Regions from separate parts of the Lysinibacillus sp. EB271-A1-10B genome, predicted to be linked through region 2. Evidence: predicted binding sites of a transcription regulator. Region 2 holds the regulator's gene; each other region holds the start of a gene.
The links. The regulator CtsR, encoded in region 2, represses protease genes until heat stress. The targets are predictions, from matches to a motif close to ATGGTCAATAAAGGTCAAACA.

Region 1 (7,243 bases), on a different contig from region 2:
GTGCAATGTTTCTCCTGGTAATACTTCACCTCGAAGCAATTCTTTTGCAACCGCAGTTTCAATATAACGTTGCACGAAGCGTTTTAATGGTCTTGCGCCGAACTGAGCATCTGCTCCTTGTTCGACAACCCAATCAACTACATTTTGTTCTACTTGTAAAGTAATGTCTTGCTCTGCAACTCGTTTGACAAGCTGTTCGATATATTTCCATGCAATGGCTGTAAAATGCTCATCTGATAGTGCATGGAACATAATAATATCATCCATACGATTTAACAGCTCTGGTTTAAAATGTTGACGCAGTGCAGCCATCACTAAATCCTCAACAGCAGCATCGGCTTCTTTTGCTTCCATTAAATAGCTTGAGCCAATGTTAGAAGTTAAAATGACCACTGTGTTCGTAAAGTTAACCATACGCCCCTGGCTATCAGTAATGCGACCATCATCTAAAATTTGTAGTAAAATATTTGCGACATCCGGATGGGCCTTTTCAATTTCATCTAATAAAACAACTGAATACGGATTTCGGCGAACAGCTTCTGTTAATTGACCACCTTCCTCATAGCCAACATAGCCTGGAGGTGCCCCTACAAGGCGCGATATGCTATGTTTCTCCATATATTCACTCATATCAATGCGAATAAAATGATCCTCAGAATCAAACAATTGTGCCGCTAGTGCCTTCGCAAGCTCTGTTTTACCAACACCTGTTGGTCCTAGGAATAAAAAGCTACCAATTGGTCGATGCGGATCTTTAATACCTGCTCGAGCACGCCATACCGCTTCCGTAACAAGCTGTACTGCATTATCTTGTCCGATTACACGCTCATGCAATGTATCTTTTAAGCGCAATAATTTTTCTCGCTCACCTTCTACTAATTTCGTCACTGGTATTCCTGTCCAGCGCGAAACGATTGATGCAATTTCATCAGCCGTTACCTCTTCACGCAAAATACGTGATTCCGTACCATTTTCTAATTGTTTTTCCATCTCTTGAATGTCCTTTTCAAGTGTAGGAATTTTCCCATGACGTAGTTCAGCTGCTTTATTTAAATCATATTTACTTTCTGCTTCATCTAAGTCGCGGCGGTATTTATCAAGTTTTTCACGTTTTTTCTGAATGCCGTGTAACGCTTCTTTTTCGGTTTCCCATTGTTTACGCATGCCCTCAGAGGATTCTTTGAGCTTTGTTAATTCCTCACTGAGCTGCTCTAGACGTTTTTTACTCGCCTCGTCTTTTTCATTACGCAATGCTTGCTCCTCAATTTCAAGCTGCATAATACGGCGTGTAACTGCATCCAATTCCTGTGGCATGGAATCAATTTCTGTTCGAATCATCGCACATGCTTCATCGATTAAATCGATCGCTTTATCTGGCAGGAAACGCTCTGTAATATAGCGATTGGAAAGCCCCGCTGCCGCTACGATTGCACGGTCATGAATACGTACCGCATGATGCAACTCAAAGCGCTCTTTCAAGCCTCGTAAAATGGAAACTGTATCTTCAATAGACGGCTCTCGTACAAGCACCTGCTGGAAACGACGCTCTAAAGCAGGATCTTTTTCAATATACATACGGTATTCATCTAATGTTGTAGCCCCGATACAATGTAGCTCACCTCGTGCAAGCATTGGTTTAAGCATATTCCCAGCGTCCATTGCACCATCCGTTTTACCAGCACCAACAATTGTATGAATTTCATCGATAAATAAAATGATGCGTCCCTCTGATTCTTTTACTTCTTTTAATACACCTTTTAAGCGCTCTTCAAATTGGCCACGATAACTAGCACCTGCTATTAAAGCACTCATATCCAGCTCATACAGTACGCAATCTTTTAACCCCTCAGGAACATCGCCCTTTACTATACGTTGAGCTAACCCTTCTACAATAGCTGTTTTACCAACCCCAGGCTCCCCTATTAAGACAGGATTATTTTTCGTTTTGCGTGTTAAAATACGAATGACATTACGAATTTCTTCGTCACGACCGATAACCGGATCCATTTTACCGTTTTTAACTTCTTCTATTAAATTACGTCCAAATTGTTCTAATGGCTTTTTGTCATTTGTTTGTTGAAATTGCATATTTAGCACTCCTTTTTAATAATGTTAATCGGAATCCCGTTTGCCATTCTATTTCATAGAAAATGTTTGACCTTTTTTGACTAACTTTATTTTACAACACTCGACAAACTAGAGCAAAGAATTAGCCCTAAAATTTCTTCACTTATTACTGGAAAACTACGTTATAATGAAAGTATATTTCTTAGATCTAGTAAATTGCTCACTTAATTTTGTAATAATTAAACAATTTTTACGAAAAAAGAAAGAGATGTGTTGAAGATATGGCTATTATGGATAATATACAGGAGAAATTTCACGATCTTTTTCAAAAGCACGGTGTTTTTATTAAAGTGAATAAGGATAGTAAAATCTTTTTAGAGGGCGAACGTGCGAAAGAAATTTATTATATAAAAACAGGAGCTATCTCGATTAGTCAGGAAACGGAGAATGGAAAGGAATTAACCATTCGTATTTGTGGTCCTGATAGCATCATTGGAGAAAGCTCATTATTTTGCAACTTTACGTATAATTCGATGACCGCTAAAGTACTAGAGCCCTCCAGTTTATATGTTCTTAGCCTTGAAACATTAGAACTTTTACTAGTGGAACAGCCTATTTTAATGGTGGAGTATATGAAGTGGTTGCAAACAGAAAATTTAAAGCATCAAAGCCGTTTGCGTGATTTGATTTTACATGGGAAAAAGGGCGCTTTATTTTCAACGCTTATCCGTCTTTCAAACACTTATGGGAAGCCGTTAGAAAATGACACTATTTATATTGACTTCCCGTTAACACATACAGAGATTGCTAATTTATGTGCAACGAGTCGAGAGATGATTAATCGCATGCTGAATGACTTAAAGAAGCACAATATTATATCTTTTGAAAAAGGTTATATAACCATTCACGATCTACAATTTTTAAAGGATGAAATCGCCTGTGAAAATTGTCCGTTACAAATATGTCGTATTGATTAGTACACTTACATACGAAATCCCCGCTTATGAGTTATAAGCGGGGATTTTTTATCGTGCTTTAAGTGAACTTAGCGTACACCTAATGCCATTTTTGCATAGCGTGACATTCTATCTTTTGACCAAGGTGGATTCCATACAATATTTACATTTGTACTTTTCACCTCTGGAAGCTCACCTAATGCTGTATTCACTTGATCAACAATAACAGGTCCCATCGGGCAGCCCATAGACGTTAACGTCATTGTAACAATTGCTGCACCCTCTTCATCTAACTCTACATCATATACTAAACCTAAGTTGACGATATCAATACCAAGCTCAGGGTCAATTACATTTTCTAATGCACCGAACATGCTGTCTTTCATATCTTGATCCATCTGTATTTCTCCTTCCGTCACAGTGTTAACTTAATCATAGCAGATGCATCTTATTATGCCAAATGCTGTGCAAGCCATTCAGTTGCTGCTAACATACCATCACGTGGCACAGTATGACCTGCTTTCTTATTCGCTATAAATTTTAAGTTTTCTGGATTTTTTTCATAATATTTGCGTAAAGTTAAATAAAAATCATACGTTTCCTTGAAAGGTACAGTTTTATCTAACTCCCCATGCCAAAATAGAACAGGTCGTTCTGCAAATTTGTCTGGTGTTAGGCTCACATCATATTTAGCTAGAAGCTCATTCGTTTGTTGTACTTCTTCTTCGGACATCGGCAAATTCACACCGTTTTTAGCGAATTGCTGTAATTGATACTCCGCTAATTTAGTGAAACTTGGTGCACCCATGCAAACTGCTGCTGTCTTGATCCAATCATAGCGCTTTAAACAGCCTGATGTGACAATACCACCCATTGATGTACCAGAAATACCAATTTTATCATTCACTAATAATTTTTTATTCTTTAATTCATTATATAATTGTTCCACTTCATGAATAGAATTTAAAACAATATCCCAAAAATGTAAGCTCAATTGCATCTCAGTTAGGCCTTCACTACGGTCGCCATGTAATTTTGCATCTGGCAATAGGACACGCACCCCTCTGCCTACTAATTGATATGCATAATGTAAGTTATGTTCTTTTGCACTCGTGAAACCATGTAAAAAAATTACTACCGGGGTTTCTTCATTCATATTTTCCGTATGTATATGTAATAAAGGAATATTTCCCCACAATTCTTTCTCAACAATCATCTTTGTCACTCCCAACATTTGTCTCATCTTTATGTTAGCAAACTTTTTTCACTGTGACAAAATTTTGACGAATGGTTTACAAAACGATACTATTCAAAATATAAGAAAGGGGCAATAAGCTATGAAACCGCATTTAATCGTTTTGGACTTAGATGGTACGTTATTAACGGACCAACAACAAATTTCAGCAAAAACTAAAAAAACATTATTGCAGGCAAAGGAACAAGGCCATCAAGTTATGATTGCTACCGGTCGTCCTTATCGTGCGAGTGATCTTTACTATCACGAGCTTGGCCTTACAACGCCCATCGTAAATTTTAATGGTGCTTACGTCCACCATCCTAAAAATGCTGCTTGGCAGACTAAACATACTCCTATTGATTTAAGCGTAGTACATGATGTCGTCAATTCCATCAATAGCTATGAATATGAAAATATTATAGCGGAGGTGAAGGACGATATTTATGTTCATACAGAGAACTCACGGATTTTAAATATATTTAATATGGGGAATCCTAAAATTACTCATGGGAATCTCTATACCCATTTACTTGATAACCCTACTAGTTTACTGATTCAAGCGAATGACGTGAATTCAATGATTATTCGTGACCATTTACAGGCTGTTCATGCAGAGGTCATTGAACATCGTCGTTGGGGTGCCCCACTTCACATTATTGAAATTGTTCGCCGTGGCTTAAATAAAGCAGTAGGAATCGCTCATGTAGCACAAGATTTAGGTATCCCACGTGAGCGTATTATTGCATTCGGTGATGAGGACAATGATTTAGAAATGATTGAATATGCCGGTATCGGTGTCGCAATGGGCAATGGCATCCCTGCTTTAAAAAACATTGCCAACGAAATTACGACAACCAATAACGACGATGGCATCGCTAAAATGCTTATCGAACGTTTAAAACTATCCTAGTTAAATAAAAAAACCCTATTTTTTGGATCATCACCATAAGTTGTGGATGTCATTCATGAAAATGTAAGCCATCTATGAAAGTTGCGCGAAGTACGCCCAGTCGGACGGAAATCAACCACATGTTATGGTGATGAGCCCATTTTTCACTTTAACTTTCGAGTTAACAATACACTGAGTTGCAATTATACTGAAACTCGATATGATATTATAACTATATAAAATTTTATTAGGAAGTAGTTTCGAGAAATATAGAGTGGAAATTGAAAACTCGACACGTGTTCACCTGTTATGTAGTATAGGTATTTGTAAACTTCTCATATAGAGTTAAAAGAATATTAAATTAGGGGGACAAATGATGAAAATTTTTACTGATAGTGGCTGTGATCTACCAAAGTCTTACTACGAAGAAAACAATATTGAACTTCTTCCACTACGAGTGCAATTGAACAATAATGAATATGATGATGTCATTTCGATTGATTCCAAAGAAATTTACGACGCTATTCGTCAAGGTGCTCGCCCAAAAACATCCCAAGTATCACCAGAGATATTTCTCAATCATTTCGAAAATCTAGCAAAAAATGAAGAAGAAGGAATCTATATTGCCTTTTCATCGGAATTATCAGGCACCTATAATACCGCTGTCATGATTCGCAATCAAGTACAGGAGCAATATCCATCCCTTAAATTAGCTATTATCGATTCTAAATGTGCTTCACTAGGTTTCGGCCTAGTAGTCGAAGAAGCCGTTCGCCTTCGAAATACAGGTGCTTCACTGGAAGAAATCGAAGCAAAAATTACAGCTCTTACTCCACAGATGGAGCACTTATTTACGGTGGAAGATTTAGATTACCTTGCTAAAGGTGGTCGTGTATCTAAGGCAAGCGCATTTCTAGGGGGGCTCCTAAGCATTAAACCCATCTTAAATGTTGAGGATGGTAAACTTGTGCCGATTGAAAAATCGCGTGGACGTAAAAAAGCCATCGCTCGCATGTTAGATTTAATGCAGGCGCGCGGTGAAAATTTCTCTGAAAAAGTTGTTGGTATTAGCCATAGTGATGATGTGGAATTTGCCAACGAAGTAAAAGCTTCTATCCAAGAAAGATTTTCACCAAAAGCCATTCAAGTAACAATGATTGGTTCAGCTATCGGCTCCCACGTAGGACCAGGTACAATTGCCATCTTCTTTACAAATAAAAGCTATCAAGCTTAACAAAAACCCCCTCCGCACTGAAAAGTGTTGAGGGGATCTTTCATTTAATCCTACTAGGATTAGTTTAGAGCATCTTGCTCTTTACGTCGTACTTTACCTCGTCTAATAATAACAACTACAAATCCTATGAATATTAACCATACTAATCCTAGTGCTACCATATAAGGTACATTTAATCCTTCATCATTTCTAACTTGATAAATCTCTACCATTTCGCGATTTAAAATAACTGGATAAACGTCTTTTTCATTAATACGAACTTTTTCTTCATGTATAATACCGTTTAGCATTTTACCTTTACCAAGCTGAGCAGGTGTTAAATCAACGCGTTGTGTTTCACTAGTATTATTAACCATGATGACCCATTTCTCTTTATCGGACGTACGTGTAAATACAAGTAGGCCATTTTCATTTGTGAGAACTTCAAAATCACCGTTGCGTAATGTCTCAGATTTATTACGTAAAGATTGGACATGTTTAATATAATCGATTAATTCTGTATCAGTTTTAAAGTTATATATTTGGTGCATATCTGGCTTTTTTTCACCGTTCATTGCAATTTCTGTACCATATTGTACAACTGGAATTCCTGGCATCATAAATAAAGCACCCATCGCCATTTTCAAACGCGTTGGTGGGAACATATTTTCTGCTGCAGAATCAAATGTAAATCGATGCGTTTCTAACGAATCAATCATAATCTGAGTTGGTTTCTTACCTGTAAAAGGCTCCATCAACTTAGTAGAATCCATATCAACATTTTTAAAGATATTACGGTAAATATCAGCTGAAGCTTTAGAAAAGCTTGCATCAAAGTTTGCATCACTTTCTTCATTTGAAATGACATAGAGTGATTTTTT
Region 2 (7,243 bases):
AGATTGCCAGCATGAATAATGCGATAAAAATCATAATTCCGAGTACGATAAAGTAGCTAAACTTCCCATGTAGCTCGGGCATATGGTCAAAATTCATTCCATAAACACCTGCAATAAATGTTAGGGGAATAAAGATAGTTGAAACAATTGTTAAGGTCATCATAATGCCATTCATGCGAGTAGAGCTCATCGCCATATAACTATCACGCATATCAGCAGTGAGCTCGCGGTTAGATTCGATCATTTCGGTGAGTTTTAGCAGATGGTCGTAAATATCTCCAAAATAAGCTCGTTCTGATTTTTTAAGTGAAAATCGGTATGAGTTAAGGATACGATATAATAAATCACGCATTGGTAAAATGGTGCGTCTTAAATCGAGCAAATCACTACGGAATTCAAATACAATTTTCATGGCATTGGGGTTACTTTGATAGGTAAGCTCATCTTCAAGTGTATTTAAATGATCCTCAATTTTATAGACAAGTGGAAAATAGTTATCAACAATTTTATCGATTACCTGGTACGTTAAATAAACTGTGCCACGTTCCCAATTCTTTGGCTGCTTTTCTAACATCATTTGTACTCGATCTATTTCCGGTGCTACATTTTTGTGGAACGTAACAATAAATTTATTAGAAACAAAAATATTTACTTCCTCAGCTGTTAATTCTTCGTTCATCCTTTGAATAACAAAGAAATGGAAATCATCATAAAAATCGAGCTTTGGCCGCTGTAAACGCATTAAACAATCTTCTATAGCGAGTGGATGGAAGTGGAAAAACGAATCCAACAGTAGTTCTTCCTCATCAGTTGGACAATTAAAATCGACCCAGTACCATTCAAATTCGTTTTTGTGTATATCTTCAAGTGGAAATTCCTTTATAAGTTTTTGATCTTTTGTAATTCCAATAGTGCGTATCACAGCATTCACCTCAATTCTTTTAATTCTATCCTAACAGGTGTATTGATCTTCACAAGAAATAATTTTATACGCTTTCTCTATAACATATCCAACCACCAAATAAAGTAGTGGCAAAGAATCTAGATGGTTTTGTAAAGCCTGCCTGCTGTAATAGTGCTAATATGTCCTCTTCACACATAAATGAAAGAGAACGGATGGATTTCTCCATTTCCGCTACGTCTGATGGTGATAGCTTTGTATGCTGTAGCCAATAAGCGCGCCATAAATCAAATTGTAGCTCGGTTTCTAAAGTACCCGGCTGCCCGTATTTTGAGACGAGCACAAATGGAGCACCAGGCTTTAAATTATTTGCTATTTTTTTTAATGTTGCAAGCTTCTCTTGATCATCTTGTATAAAGTGAAGCACTAGTACACAGCTTGCCGCATCAAATTTTACTGAAGGTAGCTGAGTATCCAGTATAGTTCCTTGATATAAAGAAATATTATTAGGTAGAGACTTTAAACGTTCGCCAGCAATTTGTAGCATCGCTTCTGATGGATCGATACCAACAAATGACCAATGAGGTCTTTGCTCGGCGAGCTGTAAAATTTCATTACCGCTTCCGGAGCCAACTATTAAAAATTCAGCGTCCTCAGGTAATGCAGATTGATAAAAGGTTTGTGTTAAACGTAGCATTGCATCGTAGCTAGGTAGCGTGCGACGAATACCTTTTTCATATTCATTTGCAAGTGTGTTATTAAATTCCATCGAGTATCACATGCCTTTCAAAAAAATTTATAAATCCAATTTAAAATTGAAACTATTTAAGGTGTATTTCCGTAAAAAATAGTACATAAAATAAAAAAATTATATGGAAGGGTTGATATAAATGGAAACAAAATGGTCTAAGGTAATCATACACGCAAGTGCATTTTTTGCGCCATGGTTAGTACCTATTATATTTTTCTTAATTAGTTCGGAGGAAGAGGTAAAGAGCATTTCTATGCAAGCCTTGTTGTTCCAAGTAGTGATGATAGTTTTACTTACAATTTCGGGTATTTTTAGCTTCCTACTCATTGGTTTACCGTTCTTAATTGTTTTTGGGATTATGTATTTTATTGCGCCAATTATCGGTATTGTGAAGGCTTTATCTGATGAGTCTTGGCGTTATCCAATTGTTGGTCGCTGGGTATAATTTCTATAAACGCAAGTATATGCTAGTTGCATATGCTTGCGTTTTTTCTTTTGCCAATAAGGGTATCTTATAGCTAAAGCATTCGTTGGATTTTTTTCTGTGTGCGAAATAATTGCAATTATTTTCAAGCGTTTTGTATAATATACTCAAAGAAAGTCAAAGATAGTCAAAGTCAGTGTAGTAAGCGAGGTGTATTCCTAAAATGCGTAATATATCAGACATCATAGAAGGCTACTTAAAGCAAGTACTTGAATTAGGTGGAGAAGGGCATATTGAAATAAAACGTAGTGAAATCGCAGATAAATTTCAGTGCGTGCCCTCACAAATAAATTATGTAATTAATACAAGATTTACTGCCGAACGAGGTTACCTTGTTGAAAGCAAACGTGGTGGTGGTGGATACATTCGAATTTTACGTGTCCGCGCGAATTCACAAATTGATCTAATCGATGATGTCCTCAGGCAAATTGAAGGTGGGGCATCGCAAATAATGGCAGAAGATTTAGTTTATCGACTAATTGATGAGCAGGTAATTTCAAGGCGAGAAGCGAAAATAATATTAGCGGCAGTTGATCGCTCAACTATCGATTTGCAACTCCCGTTACGGGATCATATTCGAGCAAAAATTTTACGAGCGATGCTAACAACGATTAAATATGAACAGCAAAAATAAAAGAGGTGATGGAAATGATTTGCGAACATTGTAAGCAGCGTAATGCGACGGTTACTGTAACACAAGTTCAAAGTGGTCAAAAGGTGGAGCACCATTATTGTGACGTCTGCGCCTCGCAGTTCCATCCATTTCATGCTGAATTTAAGCAAGAGCCAGTATCTATTCAACAGCTATTATCTAATTGGTTTGGCTCACCTACATGGCAGCAACAAAAAGTGGGTGAAAAGCAGCAAGCACCACCACAACCGCAAACATGTCCACAATGTGGATTTACGTATAAACGGTTTTTAAAAGAAGGTAAATTTGGATGCCCTAGCTGCTATGACACCTTTAGTGAGCACTTACCGAAGCTCTTTAATCGTATACAGGCTGGACCTCAACATATAGGGAAAATGCCCGGCGCCAGGAGCAATGTTTATGTCATCAAAAAGCAAATTGAGGATATTCGTAAACGTATGAAGATTGCTGTAGATAAAGAACATTTTGAAGAGGCAGCTGAGCTCCGTGATGAAGTGAAGGAACTTGAGAAACAGGTACAATTTGAAGGTGGTGATGTGTCGTGATGATTGAATCGTTTTTAGAGCGTGCTACACCAACATGGATGAGTGTGGAGGACGATTATTCAGATATTGTCATTAGTACACGCATCCGCCTTGCTCGAAATTTAAATGGTTATCGTTTTCCATTAGCCTTTACAGAGGATGAAGCATTACATGTAGAACAGGCAGTTACACATGCAATAAAGGACAGTACAGAACTTCAAGGAAATTATTCATATTTTGCTATTAAGGATTTAACGCCTTTACAACGTCAAATACTTGTAGAAAAACATTTAATTAGTCCTCAGCTTGCAAAAAAAGAGCAAGTTGGCTCCATGCTCTTATCGGATGACGAATCAATTAGCATTATGGTGAACGAAGAAGACCATTTACGCATTCAATGTATGACAGCGAGTTTTCAACTTCAAAAGGCATACGAGCAGGCCAATAAAATTGATCGTACCTTAGAGAAAGCTCTGCCTTATGCGTTCCGAGATACATTTGGTTATTTAACAAGTTGCCCAACAAATATTGGTACGGGTTTACGAGCATCTGTCATGATGCACCTGCCAGCCCTTACACTTACGGGTCAGATGAATCAAATCATTAATGCAATGACACGATTAGGAATGACGGTAAGAGGAATATATGGGGAAGGTAGCGAAAATATAGGTAATGTTTACCAAGTGTCAAATCAGATTACACTAGGAAAAACAGAAGATGACATTTTAGCGGACATCCAAAGTGTCGCTGAGAAAATAATTCAAAAAGAACGACATGCAAGAGGCAAGTTAATGGAAAAAGCAGAGCTTGCCCTAGAAGACCGTGTGTACCGTGCTTTAGGTACGTTAACATATGCTCGAGTTTTAACGAGTGAGGAAGCTGCTACCTGTTTATCCAATGTTCGTTTAGGAGTAGATTTACAGTTAATTGAAGGTATTAAAGCGACCAAATTAAACGAATGTGTAGTCAGTATGCAACCTGGGTTTTTACAGAATTATGCAGGGGACGTTTTGCCGCCTGCTGAGCGAGATCGCGTACGAGCTGAAATGCTTCGTGAGGCACTATCTCAAGAAAATATGAGTAAGCCTATTATTCGGGGAAAAGGAGAGGATTCATTTGATGTTTAATCGTTTTACACAACGCGCGCAAAAAGTATTACAGCTTGCACAAGAAGAGGCGATTCGTTGGAAGCACGAATCAATTGGAACGGAGCATATTCTATTAGGGCTTATCCGCGAAGGTGGCGGTATTGCTGCAAAAGCATTAGAAGCCATTGATATTAGCCCACAAATGATTGAAGCGGGTATTGAAGAGCTTGTAGGGAAGGGTAAAGAGGATGTTGGCCCAATTGTCCACTACACACCTAGAGCTAAAAAAGTAATAGAGCTATCAGTTGATGAATCACGTAAATTAGGCCATTCCTATATTGGAACAGAGCATTTACTATTGGCGCTTATTCGTGAAGGTGAAGGGATAGCGGCTCGTGTATTAAATAATGCTGGTGTCGGATTGAATAAGGCTCGTCAGCAAGTGCTATTGCTATTAGGCAATAATGACAATGCTCAATCGGGTCAACAAGCTGCACAGGCTGCCAATACACCTACCTTAGATAGCCTTGCGCGTGATTTAACACAAATTGCTCGTGAAGGTACTCTAGATCCGGTTATTGGTCGAAGCAAGGAGATTACACGTGTTATCGAGGTACTGTCGCGCCGTACAAAAAATAACCCTGTATTGATCGGTGAGCCAGGTGTTGGTAAAACAGCTATCGCTGAAGGCTTAGCACAGCAAATTATTAATAATGAAGTGCCAGAAATTCTTCGTGATAAACGTGTCATGACACTTGATATGGGGACGGTTGTTGCTGGAACAAAATATCGCGGTGAATTTGAAGATCGCTTGAAAAAAGTAATGGATGAAATTCGCCAAGCTGGTAATGTCATTTTATTTATCGATGAATTGCACACATTAATCGGTGCTGGCGGTGCAGAAGGTGCCATCGATGCATCAAATATTTTAAAACCATCTTTAGCTCGTGGTGAGCTTCAATGTATTGGTGCAACAACACTAGATGAGTATCGCAAATATATTGAGAAAGATGCGGCATTAGAGCGCCGTTTCCAACCAATTCAAGTTGATGAGCCAACTGTAGAAGAGGCGATTCAAATTATTCAAGGCTTACGTGATCGTTATGAAGCACATCACCGTGTGAAAATCACAGATGAAGCTATTGAAGCGGCAGCAAAAATGAGTGACCGATATATTTCTGATCGCTTCTTACCAGATAAGGCGATTGATTTGATTGATGAAGCGGGCTCTAAAGTACGCTTACGTTCATTCGCGGTGCCACCAAACTTAAAAGCGCTTGAAGATAAGCTGGAAAATGTACGCTCTGAAAAGAATGCAGCTGTCTCAGGTCAAGAGTTTGAAAAGGCAGCATCATTAAGAGATACAGAGCAAAAGCTAAAAGATGAAATTGAAACTACGAGAAAAAATTGGAAGGAAGAGCAAGGTAAAGCCGAATCAAAAGTTACAGTGGATGATGTAGCAGCGGTAGTATCTATGTGGACTGGAATTCCGGTATCTAAAATTGCTTCCGAGGAATCTTCTAAGTTATTACAACTTGAAGAAGAGTTACACAAACGTGTTGTAGGTCAAGGAGAAGCGGTAGAGGCGATTTCTCGCGCAATTCGTCGTGCAAGAGCTGGCTTGAAAGATCCGAAACGACCAATTGGTTCATTTATTTTCTTAGGCCCTACAGGGGTTGGTAAAACAGAGCTGGCTAGAGCATTGGCTGAAGTTATGTTTGGTGATGAGGACGCAATGATTCGCGTTGATATGTCTGAGTATATGGAAAAACATTCGACTTCACGTTTAGTTGGTTCACCTCCAGGCTATGTAGGTTTTGATGATGGCGGTCAACTAACAGAGAAGGTTCGTCGTAAACCATATTCTGTAGTATTACTAGATGAAATTGAGAAGGCTCATCCAGATGTTTTCAATATTTTACTTCAAGTACTTGAAGATGGTCGTTTAACAGACTCTAAAGGTCGAGTGGTGGATTTCCGCAACACAGTTGTTATTATGACATCAAACGTTGGTGCGGATGCTTTAAAATATCAGAAAAACCTTGGCTTCAATGTCGGTGGTACGGATACGAAGTATAAAGATATGAAGGGTACGATGCTGGAGGAACTGAAAAAAGCATTCCGCCCAGAATTCTTAAACCGTATCGACGAAATGATCGTCTTCCACTCACTAGAAAAAGAACATTTAAAAGAAATCGTAGCGATGATGGCGAATTCTTTAACAAAACGTCTAAAAGAGCAAGACATTTCGTTAGAGTTAACGGATTCAGCTCTTGAAAAAATTGCAGAGGAAGGCTACGATCCTCAATATGGTGCCCGTCCACTACGTCGTTCATTACAAAAACAAGTAGAAGACCGTTTATCGGAAGAACTACTGAAAGGCAATGTAGAGAAGGGTAACCAAGTAATCATTGATTATGTAAATGATGAGTTTGTTGTGAAGAAAAAAGAGGAAGTTTCTACTTCTAAATAATCGCGATTTAAAAAGACAGCGAGGCTTTAAGTGCCAAGCTGTCTTTTTTTATGTACAATAATAAATATAAGAACAAATATTCGAGGTGGATGCAATTTGGCAAAGAAAAAAACAAAATTTGTATGCTCAGGCTGTGGTTATGAATCTGCAAAATGGATGGGAAGATGTCCAGGTTGTGGGGAATGGAATAAGATGGTTGAAGAGGTGGAGGTCGTTGCAAAAGGGCCACGAGGTGCATTCCAACACTCTGCTACGGTTACCCAAAAGGCTCTCCCTATTATGCAAATTGAAGCTGCTGAGGAATCACGCGTTGCAACAGAAATGGGTGAGCTTAACCGAGTATTAGGTGGAGGCATCGTACCAGGTTCTC
Region 3 (7,243 bases), on a different contig from region 2:
AACAATTGAACGAAAAAAAGGCTTTGTAACTTATTTAAAAGAAGCTGAAAAAATTTCCGATTTCCTTAATATCGTTGGAGCTCATCAAGCAATGATGAAGTTCGAAGATGTCCGCATATTACGAGATATGAGAAATAGTGTTAATCGCATTGTTAACTGTGAAACAGCGAACTTAAATAAAACAATAGGTGCCGCATTACGTCAGGTAGAGAATATCCGATTTATTGAAAATTCAATAGGTCTCGATCAATTACCAGAAAAACTTCGTGAAATAGCGCGATTACGAGTAGAATATCAAGATGTAACACTGAAAGAACTTGGTGAAATGGTATCAAGTGGAACGGTTAGTAAATCAGGTGTCAATCATCGATTACGTAAAATTGATGAGATTGCTGATGCATTAAGAAGTGGCGAAAAAATTGGTGGCTAAATTTTCATACTTTTCAGGTACGTGTTGTTCTTTTGCTAGTAAGTAAGGTAAGATAAAAATAATAAGATGAACGGTAGTAAAGGGGAGTTTTAAGAATGACCGAGAGAAGAGTCCATGTAAAATTAAAATTAGGACTACAAGCTAGACAAGCAGCGCTATTTGTACAAGAAGCAAATCGCTTTAGCGCAGATATCTTTCTTGAGAAAGACGAGAAAAAAGTAAATGCTAAATCCATTATGGGTGTTATGAGCTTAGCCATTGCAAAAGGAACAGAAGTTGTCCTTAGCGGTGATGGTAACGATGCTGAGCAAGCGGTTACAGCATTAGCAGCCCTAATCGAAAAAGAAGATTAATAAAACGTATAATGCAGAAACTGTCCAAGAGGTCACACTTACATATTGGGCAGTTTTTTTGCGTTTTCACATTGAAAAAGCAGGTCCTATTTTTTGTTGGATATTTGTACAACTTGAGATGAAGGTCAATGTTATCCTATACCGATCGTCGACGTGAGGGATAGGAAGATTGAAGTGATAGGGAGTAGAGTCAGAGTCGAAGCGATGGGAGAAAGGGTGAGAAAGTTAAGATGACGGATGGAAAAGCCGAGGTGACGGAAAGAAAGGGTAAAGTGACAGAAAGAAAGGGTAAAGTGACGGAAGGAAAGAGTAGAGTGGCGGAAAGAAGAGTCAAAGCGACGGAAGGAAAGAGTAGAGTGGCGGAAAGAAAAGGCAAAGCGACGGAAGAAAAGGCTGCGACGGAAAGAAGGGCCGAAACGACGGAAAGAAAGGGCTGCGACGGATGGAAATGCCGAAGCGACGGAAAGAAAGGGTAAAGCGACGGATGGAAATGCCGAAGTGACGGAAAGAAAAGGCCGCGACGGATGGAAAGGGCGGAGTGACGGAAAGAAGAGTGGAAGCGGTGGAAAGAAAGGTCAAAGCGACGGAAGAAAAGGCCGCGACAGATAGAAATACTGAAGTCGTGGATAGGAAGGCTAAAGTCGCGGATAGAAACGCCAAAAACGCGGATAGAAACGCCAAAGTCATGGATAGAAACGGCAAAAACGTGGATAGAAGATCCAAAGCGACGGATAGAAGAGCCGAATCAAGGGTGGACCCATCAAAGCAAACAAAAAAAGACATCTCAGGAATAAACCTGAGATGTCATTCGTTTTTTTATTTACGGTCGTTGCGATCCATAATTTGGTCGATTAAGCCGTACTCTTTTGCGCGCTCAGCAGTCATGAAGTTATCGCGGTCTGTATCTCTTGCAATGACTTCAAGTGGTTGACCTGTGCGTTCTGATAAAATACCGTTTAATTTTTCACGTAAGAATAAAATGCGTTTTGCAGCGATTTCGATTTCAGTTGCCTGACCTTGTGCACCGCCAAGTGGTTGGTGAATCATTACTTCAGCATTCGGTAATGCGAAACGTTTACCTGGTTCACCAGCTGCAAGTAGAAAAGCACCCATAGATGCTGCCATACCAATACAAATTGTTTGTACTTGTGGCTTGATAATTTGCATTGTGTCATAAATTGCCATACCGGCAGTGATTGATCCACCTGGTGAGTTAATATAAAGAAAGATATCTTTATCTGGATCTTCTGCTTGTAGGAATAGAAGTTGAGCAACAATTGAGTTAGCAACGTTGTCATCAATTGCACTTCCTAATAGGATAATACGGTCTTTTAGTAGTCGTGAATAGATGTCGTACGCACGTTCACCACGACTTGTTTGTTCAATAACTGTAGGAATTAAATTCATGTTAAATCCTCCTTAGAAAACTAAATTCGAATACTTTTGCTGAAAACTTCCATCGTATTCAGCTGTAACCTTATCATACACATTATAGTCAGGGAAGGTCAAATATTAACCCTGTTAAAGTGAAATAAATTAAAATAATTTCGCCTTGTGTTAATTGAAGCAGGCGCTTCGCTTTTACGTAGATAAACAATGCGCCTGAAGCCCGTACATTAACTTCCTTTCTAATGCGTGACATACACTGTAGCTGCGTTTTATTTACTAGGTATTTTGAACTTACTGAATGAAGATAAAAAAGTTTAAATGTTTTACATTCTATAGTTGAATTTTGAGCAATACGTTTGTATAATGAATAAGGTCATAAGTTAAAGTACAGTACACTATTTTGTCAGGTATGCTTCAAATGAGGATTATCTACATCATGCTTTTCGTAAAGCCTAGTGGGTACTTTTTTTTTGTTCAATTGCCCTCGTGGTGTAATGGATAACACGTAAGATTCCGGTTCTTGCACTGGGGGTTCGATTCCCTCCGAGGGCGCCATTTTACTGATTATTTGATATATTTTTATAACTCGAATTCTCCTAATAAGTAGTTTAGCAGCCTGCTTAGTGGAGAAAGAGAGGGAAATTAATGGGAATATTACCTAATAGGCATTATTCCCGTATCTGTTCCTTTCAAACCTTCAAAAGAGCAACAACTCCAAATTATTTTTTAGTGAACATACTGTACGTGAAGACTAGTTATACTAGTCGAAAAAAAAGAATCCTATCTGAGGGGATTCTTTTTTTTGCAAAAAAAGTAACATATACAATGGGTTTTGACTGTGGAGTTAGAGATTGTGTTGGCTATTTGTCGAAGAGAGAAGCTTTTTGTAATCCGCAAAACGAGCGAGGAAAATTTATAGTTCATTAAATAAGAGCAGCCCCTGTGATGATGCATCACATATGGGACTGCTCTTGTTTTTTTATTATTAATGTAGGGGATTTGTTGTAGTGCCGAACGAATTAAGCATCGTGTTCATATCTTGTTGAGAATATTGTGGTACTTGATAGTAGCCGTGCATATTTTGGTAAATAGATAATTCGTATGCCATTTCAATGCAGTTGGGAATACTATCAGCAACAACACGTCGAACTACAGGGTTTGTAGTTTCAGTTGCGGCAGTAGTCATACATTTTGCTGCTCCTTTTTGAGCACCTAATAGGAAGCCAGAAATTGCTTCGTCGTTGAGCTCGCTTGCATTTTGCATAGGCTTTTTAGGTTGGCCAGGATTTAATCCGTATTTGAAATCATTGCCTGTCTCCATTTGATAGCGTCCTGTAGGTACGGAAGGATCATGCCCTGTATTAAATGATTCCACAATTGTGTTATACATACCTAATGTGAAATTATATTGGCGATCCAAAATGCTAAGTAACTCAGGATCCTTAACATGTTGACGTAAAAAGATCGATTGATTCATTCCAGCAATAATTTCGCCAATTGTTTCATGCATGTCCATTAGTTCATGTCCACCATGATTTAGGCTTTGTTGTTGGTTGAATGATGTTTGGTTTGATGATTCATTTTGAAACGATTGTGTCAAAAAAAGCGCCTCCTATATATCATAGTTTTGTTACATATTAAGTATGGCACGTTAGACAAATTTCATACGGTATTGATGCGTTTGCATATAAGTAGAATAGTGATGTTTTTTTGTTGCATATTAGTGGTAATGAAAAGAATGGCTCATCGTCAAAATAAATAGTATTTCTGATTTTGAGTGATAGCTAAAAGAAAGCGAAGGTGGTTTTAAAGTTGAAAAAAATATTTGGACCTATCGGAATTATCGTTATTATTTTAGTTGTATTGTCCTTACTATTTATACCAAAATACAATAGCCTTGTAACGGCTGAGGAGGGCGTAGATTCGAAATGGGCTCAGGTTGAAAATCAGCTACAACGTCGCTACGATTTGATTCCGAACTTAGTAGAATCTGTAAAAGGATATGCCAACCATGAAAAAGAAGTTATCGCTAGCATTACAGACGCACGTGCACAAATGGGAAGTGCTCAAAGTCCAAAGGAGCAAGCGGTTGCCAATGATGCATTGAATGGAGCACTTAGTCGATTGCTAGTAGTTGTAGAAAATTATCCGAATTTAAAGGCAGATGCAAACTTCCGTCAATTAATGGATGAATTAGCGGGGACAGAAAACCGTTTAGCTGTTGCCCGAGAAGATTATAACAATGAAGTGCAGGCTTTTAATAAAACAGTCAAACGTTTCCCAGGTAATTTAATCGCGGGGATGTTTGACTTTGAACAGAAGGAATATTTTAAAGCTGCTGCCGGTGCTGAAAAGGCACCATCTATAGATTTTAGCGGTTCAGGTAAACAATAATGAAACGGTTGATGACCCAACTTGCTATTGTTGGCTTCCTATTTATTTTATCTATTAGAACAGCAGATGCCACAATGCCAACACCGATGAAAAATACGTATATTCATGATTTTGCTAATGTTATATCTGCCTCTGTAGAGGAAGAACTCAATCGTTACTCAGAGCAGCTAGATAAAGGTACAAGTGCTGAAATTATGGTCGTAACAGTAGATAATATTAATGGCCAAGAGCCAAAAATGTATGCAACAAAAATGATTCGCTCTTGGGGTATTGGTGATGCCCAAAAAAATAATGGTGTGTTAATCTTAGCAACGTTTGGGCAGGGAAAAGGCAATAATGATGTTGTTATTGCAGTAGGTCAAGGCCTTGAAGGGGCATTACCTGATGGCAAACTGGGGCGCATTTTAGATGATGCGTTTTATCCAAATGTAGGTGCTGAAAATATGGATAAGGCATTTAAAGCAACGTATGCGGAAGTATTTCAAAATGTCGCGCAAGAGTACGATTGGGATGGAGAGGTGCCTGAAAATACAGCAGACAGTGAAGGAATGCCAACGTGGATAATTATTTTAATCGTTATCATAGTAATTGTTGTATCAAAAGGTAGAGGGGGAGGGCCTCGTTCAGGTCGACGTGGCGGTTATCCAGGTGGTTTTGGTGGCGGCTTTGGCAGTGGCCGCTCTGGAGGAAGTGGCTTTGGTGGATTCGGAGGAGGCTCATCTGCTGGTGGTGGAGCAAGTCGGAAATTTTAACTTCTTTCCGAATCTAGACGAATTATGCTGAGGCGATTGATTATTATATTCAAAAAAGTGAACTACAAATGAGTTCACTTTTTTACTGGTTTAAAAGTTCTAACAATCTAACGTGTATTGATATGGAGTAACCACTTTGAATAAAAGACTTTTATCAGCATCATTAGCAGTTAGTTTAACAACATCAGCTGTTAATCCTGTAACTATGAAGGAAGTTTATTGCACAGTCCTTTTATTATTGAAAGTAAAAACTCATGAATACGCCTTATGAAAAGTTTTATGCTACAAGAAGTAATGGGGAGTTCGTTCAGTCATCAGTTGTTTGCACCTTTGATGACGAATACATACAGACTGTTTATCTACTCATGTATTCAGTTGATTTCATACCTTTTAATCTAGTGAACCAGAAAATTGACAAACATACAGAAGTTGGTTTAAATTTGTTGTATTGACAAAAAATGTATGACACGAACTGATAATAGGAGGGAATCGTTTTGAATAAAAGATTTTTATCAGCATCATTAGCGGTTATTTTAACGACATCTGCTGTCATTCCTGTATCTATGCAGGAAGTGCGCGCGGCCAATGAAACTAGTAGTCAAGTAGAAGTAAGAGAGGAACGTCTATCAGCTAAGGAGTTTTTAGATTTAACGGTAACAGCTCTTACGTTCCAGCATGGATCTGAAACAATGCGTCAGCAAATCATTGATACGTGGGTAAAAGGCGCAGAATTAAAAGATTTAAGTGTCAATATTAAACGTGATGAAGTGGCACGTGTTTTAGTAAGAGCTTTAAATAAAGAAGAAAAAGAAGCAACACTTGCCGAGTATCAAGAAAAAGCAAATAAGCTTGGTTTATTTAACGGTCTTTCGAATAGTGAAACGATTACTAAACAAGATGCGGTCAAAATTTTAAACAATGCTAAAAATGTGAAAAACGCTGTCAGTAATAAAGGCGTGAAAGAAATTTCTGTAGAAGATTTCATGAAAAACCCTGGAAGCGTTGGCTATCAACTTTCACCAGACGGAAATTACATTACTTATAACTCTGCGTGGAAAAATCGTTCAAATGTGTACGTAAAGAAAATGAATGATGATAGTGAGCCAGTACGTGTATCTAGCTCAAAGGACCGTGATATTGCCGGGTCATTCTGGAAAGATAATAATTTACTATATTTAAAGGATAAAGGTGGCGATGAAAACTTCCACATTTATTCAACAAAATTTAATGGTAATAAGGAAAAAGATTTAACTCCTTATCCAAATGTAACAGTTAGGTTCTTAAGTGATTTACAGGGCGTTAAAGACGAAATCCTTATTACGATGAATAAAGAAGATGCAAAGGTCTTTGATGTATACAAGCTTAATGTGAAGACTGGAAAAACTACACAAGTTGCTAAAAACCCAGGTAATATTTCGAGTTGGTTAGCAGATCATGATGGAAAAGTACGTATGGCAGTTACCTCAGATGGTGTAGAAGGAACTATCCTTTACCGTGACTCAGAGAAAGACGAATTCAAGCCATTTATTGAAATGAAAGCAGGAGATGAAGTAATGCCAATTGCTTTCTCTAAAGACAATAAGCATATTTTTGCAACTTCTAATAAAGGAAGAGATAAAGTAGAAGTGGTTAAATATGATTTGAAAGGTAATGAAGAAGTAATTATGTCCAACTCAGAAGTGGATGTAATAGGTGTATTATATAGCCCTGAGAAAGATAAATTATTATACGGTGGATATATAACGGATAAAGTACACTATCAATTCTTTGACAAGGACTTTGAAAAACTATTCCGTAAAATTCAAAACAAATTAGGAGTTCATGAAAGTGAATTAAGTATTAATGATTACAATAAAGAAATGACAAAATTTATTGTTAGTGTTTCTAGTGACACTGTTTACGGAAAATATTATTATTACGATTCA

Region 1: the regulator CtsR is predicted to act here: its motif matches at 2,152-2,172, upstream of AC3WSK_RS08950 (ATP-dependent Clp protease ATP-binding subunit).
Region 3: the regulator CtsR is predicted to act here: its motif matches at 2,275-2,295, upstream of clpP (ATP-dependent Clp endopeptidase proteolytic subunit ClpP).

The regions. Positions count from the first base shown of each region.
Region 1 covers NZ_JBYTDL010000005.1:1,897-9,139, forward strand. Annotated here, with positions in the region: gene AC3WSK_RS08950 (ATP-dependent Clp protease ATP-binding subunit) at 1-2,088, opposite strand, end outside; gene AC3WSK_RS08955 (Crp/Fnr family transcriptional regulator) at 2,358-3,044, shown strand; gene AC3WSK_RS08960 (metal-sulfur cluster assembly factor) at 3,113-3,421, opposite strand; gene AC3WSK_RS08965 (prolyl oligopeptidase family serine peptidase) at 3,475-4,239, opposite strand; gene AC3WSK_RS08970 (Cof-type HAD-IIB family hydrolase) at 4,361-5,170, shown strand; gene AC3WSK_RS08975 (DegV family protein) at 5,526-6,383, shown strand; gene AC3WSK_RS08980 (alpha-amylase family glycosyl hydrolase) at 6,443-7,243, opposite strand, start outside.
Region 2 covers NZ_JBYTDL010000011.1:72,358-79,600, forward strand. Annotated here, with positions in the region: gene corA (magnesium/cobalt transporter CorA) at 1-922, opposite strand, end outside; gene AC3WSK_RS15260 (class I SAM-dependent methyltransferase) at 987-1,670, opposite strand; gene AC3WSK_RS15265 (DUF4870 domain-containing protein) at 1,792-2,097, shown strand; gene AC3WSK_RS15270 (CtsR family transcriptional regulator) at 2,300-2,770, shown strand; gene AC3WSK_RS15275 (UvrB/UvrC motif-containing protein) at 2,785-3,333, shown strand; gene mcsB (protein-arginine kinase McsB) at 3,330-4,439, shown strand; gene AC3WSK_RS15285 (ATP-dependent Clp protease ATP-binding subunit) at 4,429-6,873, shown strand; gene radA (DNA repair protein RadA) at 6,970-7,243, shown strand, end outside.
Region 3 covers NZ_JBYTDL010000021.1:1,790-9,032, reverse strand. Annotated here, with positions in the region: gene whiA (DNA-binding protein WhiA) at 1-430, shown strand, start outside; gene AC3WSK_RS20520 (HPr family phosphocarrier protein) at 526-783, shown strand; gene AC3WSK_RS20515 (hypothetical protein) at 1,014-1,259, shown strand; gene clpP (ATP-dependent Clp endopeptidase proteolytic subunit ClpP) at 1,600-2,190, opposite strand; tRNA gene AC3WSK_RS20505 (tRNA-Arg) at 2,653-2,727, shown strand; gene AC3WSK_RS20500 (spore coat protein) at 3,158-3,772, opposite strand; gene AC3WSK_RS20495 (LemA family protein) at 3,985-4,566, shown strand; gene AC3WSK_RS20490 (TPM domain-containing protein) at 4,566-5,318, shown strand; gene AC3WSK_RS20485 (alpha/beta hydrolase family protein) at 5,813-7,243, shown strand, end outside.